DNA from 4 places in the Halomonas sp. DP3Y7-2 genome. Region 2 is predicted to be linked to each of the others. Evidence: predicted binding sites of a transcription regulator. Region 2 holds the regulator's gene; each other region holds the start of a gene.
What was found. The regulator sigma-54, encoded in region 2, starts transcription at its own class of promoters, with help from an activator protein. The targets are predictions, from matches to a motif close to TGGCACNNNNNTTGCTNT.
Positions count from the first base shown of each region.

Region 1 (4,098 bases), on a different contig from region 2:
AAGGATCCCGGTACCCCTTTTGCTCCCTGGATCATCCCCCAATTCGAAGTCGGTGACATGGGATTGGTGCCGTCGCCCCAATGCTCGAGTCACGAACAAGTTTCACTCTGGAGGACCACATGTCAGACAAGACTCTCGCCCTGATCAACGAACATGACGTCAAGTGGGTTGACCTGCGTTTCACCGACACCCGCGGCAAGGAACAGCACGTCACTATTCCGGCCTCCGAGGTCGACGAGGAATTCTTCGAGAACGGCCAGATGTTCGATGGCTCCTCCATCAACGGCTGGAAGGGCATCAACGAGTCCGACATGATTCTGCGTCCGGAAGACGGCACCGGCTTCCTCGACCCCTTCACCGAAGACGCGACCCTGATTCTGCGTTGCGACATCATCGAGCCGGCTACCATGCAGGGCTACGAGCGCGACCCGCGTTCCATCGCCAAGCGCGCTGAGGCCTACCTGCAGTCTTCCGGCCTGGGTGATACTGCATTCTTCGGCCCCGAGCCCGAGTTCTTCATCTTTGATGAAGTGCATTGGAAGGCCGACATCGAAGGTGCGATGTACAAGATTTCCTCCGAAGAGGGTGCCTGGTCAACGGACCGCGCCGTCGAAGGCGGCAACCTGGGCCACCGTCCTCGGGTCAAGGGCGGCTACTTCCCGGTTCCCCCGGTGGACAGCTTCCATGACATGCGCGGCGCCATGTGTAACACCCTGGAAGCCATCGGCCAGAAGGTCGAGGTGCACCACCATGAGGTGTCCAACGCCGGCCAGAACGAAATTGGCGTAGCCTTCAACACCCTGGTCAAGAAGGCCGACGAAGTTCAGGAAATGAAGTACGTGATCCACAATGTGGCCCACGCCTACGGCAAGACCGCCACCTTCATGCCGAAGCCCCTGGTCGGCGATAACGGCAGCGGCATGCACGTGCACCAGTCCTTCTGGAAGGACGGTCAGAACCAGTTTGCTGGCGACCAGTACGCTGGCCTGTCTGAAATGGCGCTGTTCTACATCGGCGGCATCATCAAGCACGCACGTGCGCTGAACGCCTTCACCAACGCTTCTACCAACTCGTACAAGCGTCTGGTGCCGGGCTTCGAAGCACCGGTCATGCTGGCCTACAGTGCCCGTAACCGCTCTGCGTCGATCCGTATTCCGTACACCGCCAGCCCCAAGGGCAAGCGTGTTGAGGCGCGTTTCCCTGACCCGACCGCCAACCCCTACCTGTGCTTCGCGGCCATGCTGATGGCGGGTATCGATGGCATCAAGAACAAGATCCATCCTGGCGATGCCATGGACAAGAACCTCTACGACCTGCCGCCGGAAGAAGGCAAGTCCATTCCGACCGTGGCGGAAAGCCTCGACCAGGCGCTGGCGGCTCTCGACGAAGACCGCAGCTTCCTGACCGAAGGTGGTGTCTTCACCGACGACATGATCGATGCCTACATCGAGCTCAAGAACGAAGACGTGGAGCGCCTGCGCATGACCACGCACCCGATCGAGTTCGACATGTACTACAGCTGCTGATCCAGCGACGACGACACCGCGTCGTATATCGGCCCCGCCTTGAGCGGGGCCGATTTTTTTTGGCCTGGCCTTGCCCTCGAGCAAGCGATGCCCTTGGCCTGGCAGGACAGGCATCGCATGCTTGCCAGGACACCCCCATCAAGGAGCCACCGTGAAGCTACCACCGCGCTGCCGGCAGGCCATGTCGCCACAGCCGTCGGGCCGCCTGCCGGCTCGGCGATGCCGGTTGGAGCTGATGTGGCTGGGGTGGATATGGCGGGAGCGGATATGGCTTTGGCGAGTATCGAGAGGCCTGCTGCTGACGATACTGCTGCTGTATGGCTCCCAGGGGAGTGCCGCCGATGCCCTCTATCGTCGCGTCGAACGTCATGGCGGCGTCACCTATAGCGATCGGCCGCTGGAAGGTGGAGAGCGCTTCGTGCCAGGGGCGCTCTCCCATGTGCCGAGTGCTCCTCTGCCCCCGGCACTGTCCCAGCTGCCGGGGGATATCAGCGCTGCTGCGCCGGGCTACCTGGCACGGGATGTGCTGGCCATTGCCCGTCCGGCATCTGGCAGCGTGCTGCCCAGCGGCGCTGGCGGCAGCCTCGAGGTCGCGGCGGCCGTCAGCCCGCCTCTTGACGCCGGTTATGTGCTGGGGCTTGAGGTCGATGGCGTGCTGGTGACGACGGGGGATTCTCCACTGACCCTGACTCAGCTCGAGCGGGGAGAGCACCGCATCGTCCTGGTCGTGATCGACCCTGATCGCAAGGTTCGCCAGCGCAGCGACGCTGTCGTGCTGCACGTGCAGCGAGCCCGCGTTGCGGTGCCCGCGACTTCCCGCCATGGGCCGTCATCGTAGATAGCGAATGCTCGCTGTCTCCCTTGTTCCCGTTCCCCCCGGTCCCCCTGTCCCCCTGTCCCCCTGGCAGCTCAGACATCTGGCCAGAGTCACGTCGGTCCCGGGTGGCGCGCTGGCGTGGCCCCAATCCCATTCGGCATAAGCCCTAAACCAGTGCAGTGCACCAGCTTGGTGCAGTAGCATGTCCATGGGGAGGAGTGTCCAGGCTCCCCCGTGGGACGACAGCGGGTACACGGCGCACCACGGTGGTCATCGTCTGGGTGAAAGCGAGTCTGGCCCGCTTCTTGCTTGCATTAAGGAAGTGCACTCGCTGACGACGCCTGCTTCGGGATGGCGCCTTCAGCGCCTCGCAGGGGGGTGCACCTCACGCTCGGCTGAACGACTTCATCTGCTCAGGATACGCTCATGGCGTCAGGCATCATCGAACACCTCACCACGGCGGTTGTACTGCTTGATGAGGACTTGCGTCCAACGTGGATGAATCCCGCAGCGGAAGCCCTGCTGGCTGTCAGCGCTGCCCGAGTGATCGGCGTACCGCTGGGAGATTGGGTCGGCGGAGAAGACGATATCGCCGACGTGCTGGCGCGTGCCAGAGACGGTTTGCACCCCTATACCCAGCGTGAGGCGCGGCTGACCCTCGGCGGTGGCGAACCCTTGACGGTGGACTACACGGTGACGCCGTTGGCCCGGGATAGCCTGCTGCTCGAGCTGGAGCCGCGGGACCGGCTGTTGCGGATCTCGCGAGAAGAGGCCCTGCAGTCGCGCCAGGAGACCATGAAGGTGCTGGCGCGAGGGTTGGCTCACGAGGTCAAGAACCCGCTGGGCGGCATACGTGGCGCCGCACAGTTGCTGGAGCGTGACCTCGAGCAGACACCCGCGCTCAAGGAATACACCCGCATCATCATCGAGGAAGTGGATCGACTCAGGGACCTGGTCGATTCCATGCTCGGGCCGAACCGCGTGAGCCGCCGGGAGCCTCTGAACATCCACCGGGTGCTGGAGCGTGTCCGGGCACTGCTGCTGGTAGAGCAGCCCCAGGTCCGCATCGAGCGAGACTACGATCCCAGCCTGCCCGAGCTGATCGGTGACGAAGCACAGCTTATCCAGGCCGTGCTCAACGTTGCGCGCAATGCAGTGCAGGCTCTGGTCGAGTCGGACACCCCAGACCCCTTGATCAGCCTGCGGACCCGCGCCAGACGCCAGTTCACTCTGGGGGCCCAGCGTCATCGCCTGGTCTGTGATGTCAGTGTGATCGACAACGGGCCAGGTATTCCCGACACCCTGCGTGACACCCTGTTCTATCCAATGGTATCCGGACGGGCCGAGGGCAGCGGCCTGGGGCTGTCGATTGCCCAGTCGGTGCTGCATCAGCACGACGGGCTGATCGAATGCGAGTCCGCCCCCGGACACACAGAATTTCGCTTGCTGATTCCCCTGGAGATGAGTCATGACTGATGCCGCTCGTATAATGATCGTCGATGACGATCGCGCCATTCGCTGGGTGCTGGAGCGGGCGCTGGCTCAGCCTGACTTGCAGGTGGAAGCGGTCGAGCGTGCCGATACGATTCTGGATCGTCTGCTCTCCTCACCCCCGGATGTTCTGGTCACCGATATTCGTATGCCGGGCATCGATGGACTGGATCTGATGGCAAAGGTGCGTGAGGTGCACCCCGATCTTCCGGTTATCGTCATGACCGCTCACTCCGACCTGGACAGTGCGGTAGCCTCCTATCA
Region 1 is NZ_JAHVKJ010000001.1:41,843-45,940, reverse strand. It holds gene glnA (glutamate--ammonia ligase) at 120-1,526, shown strand; gene KUV45_RS00190 (hypothetical protein) at 1,678-2,364, shown strand; gene glnL (nitrogen regulation protein NR(II)) at 2,770-3,819, shown strand; gene ntrC (nitrogen regulation protein NR(I)) at 3,812-4,098, shown strand, end outside.
Region 1: glnL (nitrogen regulation protein NR(II)) is a predicted target of sigma-54. The motif match lies at 2,638-2,655, and genes of this name have one in related genera.

Region 2 (4,098 bases):
GCCACAGGAAGCCTCCATCTTCCGCAAGCTGTCCGTAGCCGACAACATCATGGCGATCCTCGAGACCCGCAAGGACCTCGACCGGGAAGGTCGCCAGGCGCGCCTTGAGCAACTGCTCGAAGACTTCCATGTCAGCCACATTCGCGACAACCCGGGCATGAGCCTGTCCGGCGGGGAAAGACGCCGGGTCGAGATCGCCCGAGCCCTGGCCACAGAACCCGCCTTCATTCTGCTCGACGAACCCTTTGCCGGGGTGGATCCGATCTCCGTCGGCGAGATCAAGTCGATCATTCGCCAGCTCAAGGCTCGTGATATCGGCGTCTTGATCACCGACCACAACGTGCGCGAGACGCTGGACATCTGTGACCGCGCCTACATTGTCGGCGACGGCCAGATCATCGCCGAAGGCAGTGCCGAGTCGATCCTTGCCAACCAGCGCGTCAAGGAAGTCTATCTCGGCGAAAACTTTCGCCTTTAGCCACCACGGGCGCTGCCGGGCCGCTATATTGGCAGGGTCTTCATGGCGCCCGCTCGACCTTGCACTGACGCGCATGCGGGGCATAGCAAGCCCTGCGCGCCACCCCCTGCCCACAAGTTGGCAAGAAGCTTGCATGGTACCTGACCCGCCGTTAGGGTAAGGCTTTTCAGCTCCACGAACGGAAGTCACATCATGGCCCTCAAGGCGTCACTGCAGCTGAAGATCGGCACCCAGCTGACCATGACCCCTCAGCTGCAACAGGCTATTGGCCTGCTCCAGCTTTCCACGCTGGACCTGCGCCAGGAAGTCCAGCAGGCGCTCGAGGCCAACCCGATGCTCGAGCTGGAGGATGAATTCGGCGAGCTGCAGGTCAAGGACAGCAAGGACGACGACTGGGCCGACGAGATCCCCTCCGAGCTAACGGTCGACAGCGACTGGTCCGATACCTATCAAGACCTTGGCACCGCCCCGGCCGGCAGCGCCGAGGCGCCTGACTTCGAGCGCCAGGCCAGCGGGCAATCCCTGCATGGCCACCTTAGCTGGCAGCTGGCCCTGCTGGACCTCAATGATAATGACAGGCGCATCGCAGAGTGCCTGATTGACGCGGTCAACGGCGATGGCTACCTGGTGGGACACCTTGACGATATCGCCCAGGGCCTGGCCGATGACGACGCTGCTGCCCCGCCCCTGCAGGACGTGGCGTCGGTACTGGCCAGGCTGCAGCAATTCGAACCTACCGGTGTATTTGCCCGAGACTTGCGCGAATGCCTGCAGCTGCAACTGGACAGCCTGCCCCGTGACACCCCCCTTCTGCCCCAGGCGGGAAGACTGGTACGCCAGTTTCTCGAGGCGCTGGCCAGCGGTGATCGTCGTCTGCTGAAGCGCCGCCTGAGCCTGACCGAAGAGCAGCTGGACGATGTCATCGAACTGATCCGTGGCCTCGACCCTAGGCCTGGCAGCCAGTACGGCGACAGCGACAACGACTATGTCATTCCCGATCTGGTGGTCCGCCACACCGAAGAAGGCTGGCGCGTCGAGCTGAACCCTGAGGCGATGCCACGCCTGCGCATTCAACCCGACTATGCGGCCTTGATCCGACGGGCCGACAAGAGCCAGGACAACCAGTTTCTGAAGGACCACCTGCAGGAGGCACGCTGGCTGATCAAGAGCCTGGCAAGCCGCAACGACACCCTGTTGAGGGTCGGACGCGAAATCATGGAGCGGCAGCTCGACTTCCTCGAGCAGGGTGAAGCCGCCATGAAACCACTGGTGTTGGCAGACATTGCGGCCAAGGTCGAGATGCACGAATCGACCATCTCACGGGTGACGACCCAGAAATTCGTGCATACGCCACGGGGAGTGTTCGAGCTCAAGTATTTCTTTTCCAGCCAGGTGGGCCAGGATGGGGATGCCCATTCCAGCACTGCCATACGCGCCATGATCAAGTCGCTGATCCAGCAGGAGCCGCCTCGCAAACCGCTGTCTGACAGCAAATTGGTGGAGCTGCTCGCCGAAGACGGTGTCAACGTCGCCCGACGCACCGTCGCCAAGTATCGAGAAGCGATGAATATTCCCTCTTCAAGCGAGCGCAAGCGCCTGCGCTGAGCCCGGTCAGATGGCTCGAGACAGGCAGCGAGCAGAGCGCGTAGCGCAGTTACATGAAAAGCGCAAGCGCTTGAAATATCGCACGACATCTGCGTCTTAATGCGTAGAAGCAGGGGGGTTTGCAGGATCGGAAAAAGGGTTACAATCGAGCTACCACCCGCAAGAGCAAGGAGCCTTGTCATGCAAGTCAACATTACCGGCCACCACGTCGAATTGACCGATCCCCTGCGTGACTACGTACAAGAGAAGCTCGCCCGTGTGGAGCGCCACTACGACAACATCACCAATGTGCAGGTCACCCTCTCGGTGGAGAAGGAGCGCCAACAGGCTGCCTGTACGCTTCACGCTGCCGGTGCAGACCTGCATGCAGAAGCCCAGGACGGCGACATGTACGCCGCCATCGACGCCCTTGCCGACAAGCTGGACCGCCAGCTCGTCAAGCACAAGGAAAAATCCCAAGCCCGCGCCCAAGGCGCCGGAATTCGCTGACCTCTCATGACATTGGATGCCATTCTCCCCCCCGAGCGCACGCTATTTGACGTCCCGGGGGGCAGCAAGAAGAGGGTGCTGGAATTTTTCAGCACCTTCATTGCGCAGAACACACCAAGCCTGGATAGCCAGGAAGTCTTCAGTCGCCTGATCGGCCGCGAACGTCTGGGTAGCACCGGCATCGGCAATGGCGTGGCCATTCCGCATGCTCGCAACCCGCACTGTAAGGCCCCTATCTCTGGCTTTCTCAAGCTGGCAGAGCCGATTGATTTCGACGCCATCGACGGCGAACCGGTGGACCTGGTATTTGTCTTGCTGGTGCCTGAGGAAGCGGATGATGCTCACCTTGCCCTGCTGGGACAGGTGGCCGGGGTCATGAATGACGCCGATACCCGACATCGCCTGCGCCACGCGACGTCCCAGCGCGAGCTGCACGAGCGCTTGCAGGAAGCGATTCGCCAGCAAGCCCCCGGCGACGCCACGACCTGACGGCACGCACCGAAAGCGCCTTGATCCTATGTCTTGATGGCGCACGCCTTGCCTGGCGCCTTGACGAATGGCGCCTCGCTAACAGGGGCCTCGCTGATGGGGAACTCGCTGATTAACCTCTAGCTGATTGCCATTTAGCTGATTACCATCTAGCTAGATAGCACGCTCTGATCGAGCGTGATCTGGCCGTCACCGCGCGGTGACCGCCTGACACCAACTGCCCTCTTATCGCCCCCTGCCAAGGAGACAGGACATGCAGCTCGTGATCATCAGTGGTCGCTCTGGCTCGGGAAAGTCCGTGGCGCTTCAGGCTCTCGAAGACCTGGGCTTCTATGCCATCGACAACTTGCCAGCGACGCTGCTGGGGTCACTGGTCGAAGAGCTGGAGAATGGACATTCACAGCGCATTGCCGTCAGTGTCGATGCGCGCAATCTGCCCGAGGCGCTGGAGCGTTTTCCCGCACAGCTGACGGCGCTGAAGCAAGGTCCCATCGACTGCCAGGTCGTCTACCTCACCAGCGACGCGCGGATTCTGCTGGAACGCTACTCCCATACTCGACGCCGTCACCCGCTGACCCGCAATACCGACATGACCCTGGCCGAGGCCATCGAGTCCGAGCAGAAGGCGTTGTCTGGCATTCGCGACCTGGCAGATCTGATCATCGACAGCTCCCGCCTGTCCGTACATGAGCTGCGTTCACGCATCGCCGAGCAGGTGGCCGATCATCGCAGCGGCCAGCTGAGCCTGACCATCGAGTCCTTTGGCTTCAAGCGTGGCGTGCCCCCCGACGCCGATATCGTGTTCGATGCACGCTGCCTGCCTAACCCCTACTGGGAGCCATCGCTGCGGGATGCCAACGGCTGCGATCAAAGCGTGATCGCCTTCCTTGAGCACTATCAAGACGTCGCCGACATGAAGCGCGACATCCTGACCTGGGTGCGCAACTGGCTGCCACGCTATCAGGCCAGCCAGCGCAGTTATCTGACGGTGGCCGTGGGCTGCACCGGGGGGCAGCATCGCTCGGTCTATCTGGCCG
Region 2 is NZ_JAHVKJ010000008.1:129,718-133,815, reverse strand. It holds gene lptB (LPS export ABC transporter ATP-binding protein) at 1-478, shown strand, start outside; gene KUV45_RS10410 (RNA polymerase factor sigma-54) at 671-2,083, shown strand; gene hpf (ribosome hibernation-promoting factor, HPF/YfiA family) at 2,264-2,572, shown strand; gene ptsN (PTS IIA-like nitrogen regulatory protein PtsN) at 2,579-3,061, shown strand; gene rapZ (RNase adapter RapZ) at 3,315-4,098, shown strand, end outside.

Region 3 (4,098 bases), on a different contig from region 2:
CCTGGCGGCGGGCGCCTGCCGCGCTGTCCAGCCAACTGGCGGCGGCCCGCAGCGCACGGATGAGGGCGGCCAGCGTGTGGGGGTAGCGACGCGCCCAGGACGCGGTGACGCCCAGCACCTTCTCGGGATGGCCCGGCATCATGTCCGCGCCGCTGGCGATGACCTTGCCGACCTGTCGAAATTCGGCCTGGCTTCCCCAGGGCTCGCCCACACAGAACCCATCGATTTCGCCCTCGCGCAAGGCGTCCACCATTCGGGGAGGCGGCAGCGCGACCAGCTCCACCTCGCTGTCGCTGTCGATAGCGCCGAGGGATAGCCATTCACGGAGCAACAGGTGCTGGCACGAGTAGGGGTAGACCATGGCCAGCCGAGGCTTGGCCAGACCCCGGGTCAGGCAGTCGCGCAGGGCCAAGGCGGAGCCTTGCGGGCGGGGCAGGTCGCTGCGCACATCCAGCGCATTGGCCAGCCGCTGGGACAGCACCAGGGTATTGCCCTGGCGGCCCAGTACCATCGCGGCCAGCGTTTCGCAGGGCGCCCGTGACAGACCCAGGCTCATGGCCAGTGGCATGGGCGCCAGCATGTGGGCACCATCGAGGAGTCCGGCAGCGACCTTGTCGCGCAGTGTCGACCAGGCGTTCTCTCGTGACAGGCTGACATCGAGGCCCTGCGCGCTGAAAAAGCCGCCTTCCCTGGCGATGATCAGCAGTGCCGCGTCCAGCAGCGGGACGAAGCCAAGGGTCAATCCTGCGAGCTCTGGTGCGCTGGTCGATGCCTGAGTGGCCTTCCCTATGCTCATGATCCCTGCTCCAGTGGTTTGAGAATATCGATGACGTTCTGGGCGACCTGGGCGATGCGCTGGCCGCGGTCCATGGCCAGCTTGCGCAGCATCCGGTAGGCCTGTTCTTCATCGCAGCTCTGGTGCTTCATCAACAGGCCCTTGGCCTGTTCGATGCGCTTGCGGTCGGCCAGCTGATTGCGAGCCTTGTCGAGGTCTCTGCGCATGCCCTGAAAGGCCTCGAAGCGGGCGATGGCAACCTCGATCACGGCCTTGACCCGGTTGGCGGCCAGGCCATCGACGACGTAGGCGCTGACCCCCGCCTTGACCGCTGCCTTGAGGGATTGCGGATCATGCTGATCGGCAAAGAAGACCACCGGCCTGGGATTTTCCCGTTGCAGCAGGGCCATGCTCTCCAGGGTGTCCCGGTCGGGGGATTCCATGTCGATAATGACCACATCGGGCTGATGCTGGCGCACCATGTCATTCAGGCTTGCCGGACTCGATAGCCGGCAGACGACCCGATGGCCATCGTTGGCCAGGGCCTCTTCGACCATGGCCGCGCGCACGATCTCATCGTCGACCAGCAGCACACTCAAGGTGTCGGGTTCAGGCATCGGCATAGAAGGCATGGCTCTTGTCGGGCGCTTGGTAAAGGTAACGGTGTGGTTGGAGGCACTGGGTAGTGGCAACGTGCCTCTGGTGTCAGCTGACAGCTCAGGACGCCGTCTAGGCTTCGCTGGCGGCAATATGTGTTCCACCTGGCTAACTATCTTTTTTAATCAGAGTGATAGCGATGCACGGCTACGGTGCAGCGGGGGGTGAAGGGATGGGCAAGCAGGCAAGGGGCACGAATTGCACCGGATGGGTGCGAAACAACGCTTCGCGGTGAACGTCGTGGTGCATGGCCGCCTCGTTCAGCCGCAGGCAATGCCCTGGCGGGCCCAGAGCGTGAGCCTTCACGCAACAGCCAGGCGGTCGCCCTCGGGCGGAGCGGAAAGCCGGTGTCACCGGGCGCACCTGCCCTGGCTGCCGGCAACCTGGAAGGGGGTTCCTGCCAAGATGGCACGAGGTTTGCTTCTGTAGTGGAAAGCGCAGACATCGGACAGCGACAGGTCTGCGCGCAACGGAAATCCAATGTGGGGTTTCCTCGGCAAAGACGCCCATTCAGCTCCTGGCCATGCCAGGCGCTGAGTGGGCGTTTTGCGTGATGGCTCACAGGAGAAGGGGATGACCCAGACAGATCATGACGGCGTGCCAGCCCAGCCAATCCTCGACCATGGCGATGGCAAACAGGCAGGCACGCTGACCACCTGTCCCTACTGCGGTGTTGGCTGCGGTGTCGCGCTGAGTGCCAAAGCGGGGAGCGCCGTGGTCGAAGGCGATACCTCTCACCCCGCCAACTTCGGGCGTCTGTGCGTCAAGGGAACCGCGCTGGCAGAGACATTGGGCCATCACGGCCGCCTGACGATGCCGCGGGTCGATGGTCACGAGACCCGTTGGGAGCCGGCGTTGGATACGCTCGCCGAGCGCCTGCTCAAGATACGCGAAGCCGCGGGGCCGGGTGCCATCGCTGGCTATCTGTCGGGACAGCTGTTGACCGAGGACTACTACGTCGCCAACAAGTTGTTCAAGGGGTTCATCGGTACCCCGCACCTGGATACCAACTCACGTCTGTGCATGGCCTCTGCTGTCGCCTCCTACAAGCGGACCTTTGGTGCCGATGCGGTGCCCTGTAATTACGAGGATCTCGAGGAGGCGGAGCTGGTCGTGCTGGTGGGATCCAACCTGGCCTGGAACCACCCGGTGCTCTACCAGCGGCTGCGGCTGGCCAAGTCGCGTAATCCCCTGTTGAGGGTGGTGGTCATCGACCCACGCGTCACTGACAGCTGCGAGATCGCCGATCTTTACCTGGGACTTCGCCCAGGCTCGGATGCGGCGCTGTTCAACGGGCTGCTTGCGTGGATGGCGCGCCATCAGCGACTGGACAGGGTGTACCTGCAGCGTCATACGGATGGCAGTGACGAGGCGCTGAAAGCGGCCTTGGTCGATGCTCCCGATATCGATGCGGTCGCGGCGGCGTGCGACCTGGACCCTGAGCGCCTGGAAACCTTCTACTACTGGTTTGCCACTCAGCTGCATGTGGTGACCCTCTACTCCCAGGGAGTCAACCAGTCGACCAGCGGTACCGACAAGTGCCAGGCCATCCTCAACTGCCACCTGGCCGGCGGCAAGATTGGGCTGCCCGGGGCGGGACCGTTCTCGATCACTGGGCAGCCCAACGCCATGGGCGGGCGTGAGGTCGGTGGCCTGGCCAACCAATTGGCGGCACACATGGATTACCACGCGCCGGGCGCGAGGGAGAGGGTGGCACGCTTCTGGTCGACTCAGACGGTGACCGCCACGCTGCCCGAAGGTCCAGGCTACAAGGCGATCGAGCTGTTCGAGGCGCTGGAGCGGGGAGAGATTCAAGCGCTATGGATTATCGCCACCAATCCTCTGGTCAGCCTTCCCGATAGTGATCGTGTTCGCGCCGCCATCGCCCGCTGTCCGCTGGTGATTGTGTCCGAGTGCATGGAGGATACCGAGCTGGTGGCGCTGGCGGACATCGTTCTTCCGGCCAGCGGCTGGTCGGAGAAGGACGGCACCGTGACCAACTCCGAGCGGCGCATTTCACGCCAGCGTGGTCTTCTTCCGCCGCCCGGAGAGGCACGCCATGACTGGTGGATCCTGTGTCAGGTGGCCGCCCGCCTGGGTCTGGGGGAGGCCTTCGCCTACACCCATCCGGCCGAGATATTTGACGAACATGCGCGACTGTCAGGTCTCGACAACGACGGTCAGCGCGCTTTCGATATCTCGGGCCTGGCGGGACTTACCCGGCAGCAGTACGACGCCTTGGCACCCATCCAATGGCCGGTCACCCGCTCCGCTCCGCGGGGCACGCCGCGGCTGTTCGAGGATGGTCGCTTCTTCACCGAGACCGGCCGAGCGCGGCTCTGGCCGGTCTATGCCAAGGCGCCACAGCAGACCACCAGCCAGCAGTTCCCGCTGCGCTTGAACAGCGGCCGAGTGCGTGATCAGTGGCACACCATGACCCGCACCGCCCGAGCCAGCCGGCTGATGAACCATCGTGCCGAGCCCTTCGTCGAGGTGCATCGTGACGACGCTGCAGCACTGGGCCTGGTCGATCAGGCACTGGCGTCGATCCGTTCACCCACTGGGGAAATGCGGGCTCGTGTGCGGGTCGCTCCTGGCCAACGCCGTGGTGAGGTGTTCGTGCCGATTCACTGGACCCGGCGCTTCAGCCACTCGCCTCAGGCTGG
Region 3 is NZ_JAHVKJ010000010.1:454,587-458,684, forward strand. It holds gene KUV45_RS14445 (CmpA/NrtA family ABC transporter substrate-binding protein) at 1-796, opposite strand, end outside; gene KUV45_RS14450 (ANTAR domain-containing response regulator) at 793-1,407, opposite strand; gene KUV45_RS14455 (nitrate reductase) at 2,006-4,098, shown strand, end outside.
Region 3: KUV45_RS14455 (nitrate reductase) is a predicted target of sigma-54. The motif match lies at 1,839-1,856, and genes of this name have one in related genera.

Region 4 (4,098 bases), on a different contig from region 2:
CCAGCCAGCTGCCAGTTCATTGACGCGATTCCGTTGACCATCAACGGCAAGCTCAACCGCAAGGCGCTTCCTGCACCGACCCTGGAAGGTTCCGCCCAAGCCTACGTGGCGCCCAGGACGTCACTCGAGGCTCAGCTGTGCCAGCAGTGGCAAGAGGTGCTGGGCCATGAGCGGGTCGGCGTCGAGGATGACTTCTTCCTGCTGGGAGGAGACTCGATCAAGCTGATCAAGTTGACCTCCCTGATGCGGGCCCAGGCAGGGCACACGGTGTCCGTATCGGCGTTCTATCGCTACACCACGGTGTCCCAGCTGGCCGAGTTCATCGCCAGCGGGGAAGGCGAGGAGCTCAGTATGCTGATGCGCTTCCTCGGCGGCGGCAGGGAGAGCGGCAGTAAGCTGTTCATGGTTCATGCAGGCTACGGCAACAGTGATGTCTACAGGACTTTGGTCGACGCCATGGGCGAGCACTACGCCTGTTACGGCATCGACAACTACAACCACACCGTGGTCCAACCGGAAGCCTCTTTGATCAATATTGCGGCGCTCTACCTCAAGGTCATGGAGGAGCATCTGGCGGTGGATGAGGAGGTGCGCCTGCTGGGTTGGTCACTGGGCGGCAATATCGCCACCGAGATGGCCTGGCAGCTGGAGCAGCGCGGCTTCACCAAGGTTCGTCTGTACCTGTTGGACACCTACTTCAACATGGGGGACGCGGACTTTCTCGGCAATGCCAAGGACGTGCGCGATGACTTCGAGAAGGAGTTGGTCAACAAGGGTATCCCGCCGGATGAATTTCTGTTGAACCGCTGGGAGGAGCTGTACGAGGTCAACCGTGACATGCTTCGCTCCGCCCATGAGCGACCGCTGACGAGCACTCAGGTCGTGCTGTTCAAGGCGCTGGAAGAGGTGGCGCCCGTCGAGGGCCGACCTGGTGGTGTCCCCGATGATCTGGTGCTGAGCTCGGTCTTTGACAACAACGTTGCCGAGTTCTCAAGTTCGGTACCCGCCCTCATTCCATGCCCGGGAGTGACCCATATGGGGATGCTGGATGCCGTTGACTGGATCGCCGAGGTGCTGGTCAACGACCTGACCGACCCCTTGAAGACGTAAGCGTATCGGCGAAGGTGATGCAGTATTTGAAATGTGACTGCCTGAGCCGTTTAGCCCCCGTCGGTCGAGAAGGGCAATGACCTTCATCTCGATCGGCGGGGCTGGCACTCCGCTCACGGGCGACCGACAGGCCTACGGCCAGCCCTTTCAGGTGAGGGCACTGCACCGGCCTGGGCTCGCTATCGCTGGCTTCTGGCTCGCTAGCAGTGGGGCGGGTCAAACGTCGTGGGCGTGCAGCAAAGAGCCTGTGCGACAAGCGCTGGCCAGGGTGCCGTTGCCGTCCGAACTGGAGGGCGCTGTGGCGAAACGGCGCGATGAGTACCGGGCCGGGCGACTCTGCGCGGTCTATGCGCTTGGTCTGTTGGGCATCGACAGCGGCGTGCCGGGCAGGGGGGCTGACCGTCTTCCGCGGTGGCCCCCTGGCGTGCTTGGCAGCATCTCTCACTGCAGCGATCTGGCGTTATCCGCCGTGGCACCCTCTGATTTATATGCAGGGGTGGGCATTGACGTGGAGCAGTGTCTGGACGCTGATGAGACCGATAGCGTGGCAGAGGTGGTCGCGAGTGGTGCTGAACTCCTGCACCTTCCAGGGTGGCTATCGAGGTCTATGGCGGTGACGCTTCTTTTCAGTGCAAAGGAGGCGATCTACAAGGCCATCTTTCCGGGCGTAAAGCGCTACGTGGACTTCGCGGAGGTCTGTCTGCATCGTGCGCTGCCTGGCCTTCTTGTCTTTCGTCCGTCGTGCGCATGGCAATCTGCTGGACCACCCCACGGGAGAGCGCCTTGGCACGAGCATATCGAGTGGCCTGTGGCCTTTCATATTGAAGGGGGCAAGGTCATCACCCTGTGCCTGCTCGGCGGTGAGTCGTAAGGCGGCTCTTGACGGAATGGCGCGGAGCGTCTTGAAGATCGATACGAAGAGCGTTGCGAAAGCCGTCGGACGCCAGGCGTGGAGGTCTCTTTTGGTGCAAGTCAGCAAGAATGGATGCACCAAGAGGGTGCCTTTGCCAGCCCGAAGAGAACGGGAGATAACACCGGGGCCCGTGAAAACATAAGTGGCATGGAACTTGCTTTGTCAGAGTGAGGCGACGATCGCGCACCGCGGCCTGTCGCCACGACTCCGATAACGACAACGTCACCCTGGAGAATTTCCCATGTCCTTAGCTTCGGCCTCTGCTGTGCTCAATCCTGCCCGCCGTTCCTTGGCGCTTTCTGCCTTTGCGCTGTCAGCACTGTCTGTGGCGATGGCGGCTCCCGCCGTTGCCGACGAGGACCCGATCAAGGTCGGCATCCTGCATTCCCTGTCCGGCACCATGGCGATCAGCGAGTCGACGCTCAAGGACACCATGCTGATGCTGATCGAGCAGCAGAATGAAGCGGGGGGGTTGCTGGGTCGCGAGCTGGAGCCGGTGGTGGTTGACCCGGCATCCAACTGGCCGCTGTTTGCCGAGAAAGCGCGTGAGCTGTTGGCCCAGGATGAGGTCGACGTGATCTTCGGCAACTGGACCTCGGTCTCTCGCAAGTCCGTGCTGCCGGTGGTGGAAGAGCTTAATGGACTGCTGTTCTACCCGGTTCAGTATGAGGGGGAAGAGTCCTCCGAGAACGTCTTCTACACGGGCGCTGCACCGAACCAGCAGGCCATTCCGGCCGTCGACTACCTGATGAACGATGTCGGCGTGGAGCGCTGGGTGCTGGCGGGCACCGACTACGTCTATCCGCGCACCACCAACAAGATCCTCGAGGCCTACCTGAAGTCCCAGGGGGTGGCCGACGAGGACATCATGGTCAACTACACCCCTTTCGGTCACTCGGATTGGCAGAACATCGTCTCCGAGATCAAGCAGTTTGGCGGAGCGGGCAAGAAAACCGCCGTGGTCTCCACGATCAACGGCGACGCCAATGTTCCCTTCTATCGTGAGCTGGCCAACCAGGGCGTTGATGCCGCTGATATTCCAGTCGTCGCCTTCTCCGTAGGTGAGCAGGAGCTTTCCGGCCTGGATACGGCTCCCTTGGTAGGCCACCTGGCAGCCTGGAACTACTTCATGAGCGTCGACGAAGACGCCAACTACGACTTTATCGACGCCTGGTACGACTACACGGGGGACGACAACGCCGTGACCAACGACCCCATGGAAGCTCACTACATTGGCTTCAACATGTGGACAGAAGCGGTGCGCAAGGCTGGTACCACCGAGGTGGACGCCGTCAAGGAAGCCATTATTGGGGTGTCGGTGCCCAACCTCACCGGTGGTTACGCCACCATGATGCCCAACCACCACATCACCAAGCCCGTGCTGATCGGTGAAATCCAGGACAACGGCCAATTCTCGGTCGTGTGGGAAACGCCCTCCACCGTCGCTGGGGATGCCTGGTCAGACTACCTGGAAGGCTCCCGCGATCTCATCAGCGACTGGCGTGCACCGCTCGAGTGCGGCAACTACAACGTGGTGCAGGGTAGCTGCGGCGGCGGCGCCGACGTTGCTGCCACGGAGTGACATTCGCTACCAAAAACACGGCCGGGGCGCCATGACGTCCCGGCCAGGACCACGCCCATCATGATGCCCTTGACGATCTGACAAGGGCGCTCACGGAATTCCGCTATGAACACAACAGCATGGCGATACTGGTTGAAGGCGCTGCTGCTGGTCAGCCTGGTCGCTCTTGGGCCATGTGCTCTTGGACAGGACAACGCCGCAGCGCAGGACACCAGTGCAACTCCAGAGGAAGACGCTGGTCGCGAGCTGCTGCAGGCACTCGCTGAGGCCAACTTTCGCGAAAAGGAGGCGGCTATCGATGCCATTGCCGCGAGTGGTGACACGCGCGCACGCGGATGGCTCGAGAGTTTCGCCGAGGGCAAGCTGGCCCAGGTCAAGGACAGCGGCGACATCGTCGTGATTCTGGCCAACCGAGGCCGTCAATGGCCGGTGGCAGATGCCCTCACCATGGAAGAGGCGGGGGAGGTGTCGCGGCGCGAGCTTGACCGGGTCG
Region 4 is NZ_JAHVKJ010000011.1:152,439-156,536, reverse strand. It holds gene KUV45_RS16355 (non-ribosomal peptide synthetase) at 1-1,110, shown strand, start outside; gene KUV45_RS16350 (4'-phosphopantetheinyl transferase) at 1,358-1,981, shown strand; gene urtA (urea ABC transporter substrate-binding protein) at 2,355-3,605, shown strand; gene urtB (urea ABC transporter permease subunit UrtB) at 3,711-4,098, shown strand, end outside.
Region 4: urtA (urea ABC transporter substrate-binding protein) is a predicted target of sigma-54. The motif match lies at 2,167-2,184, and genes of this name have one in related genera.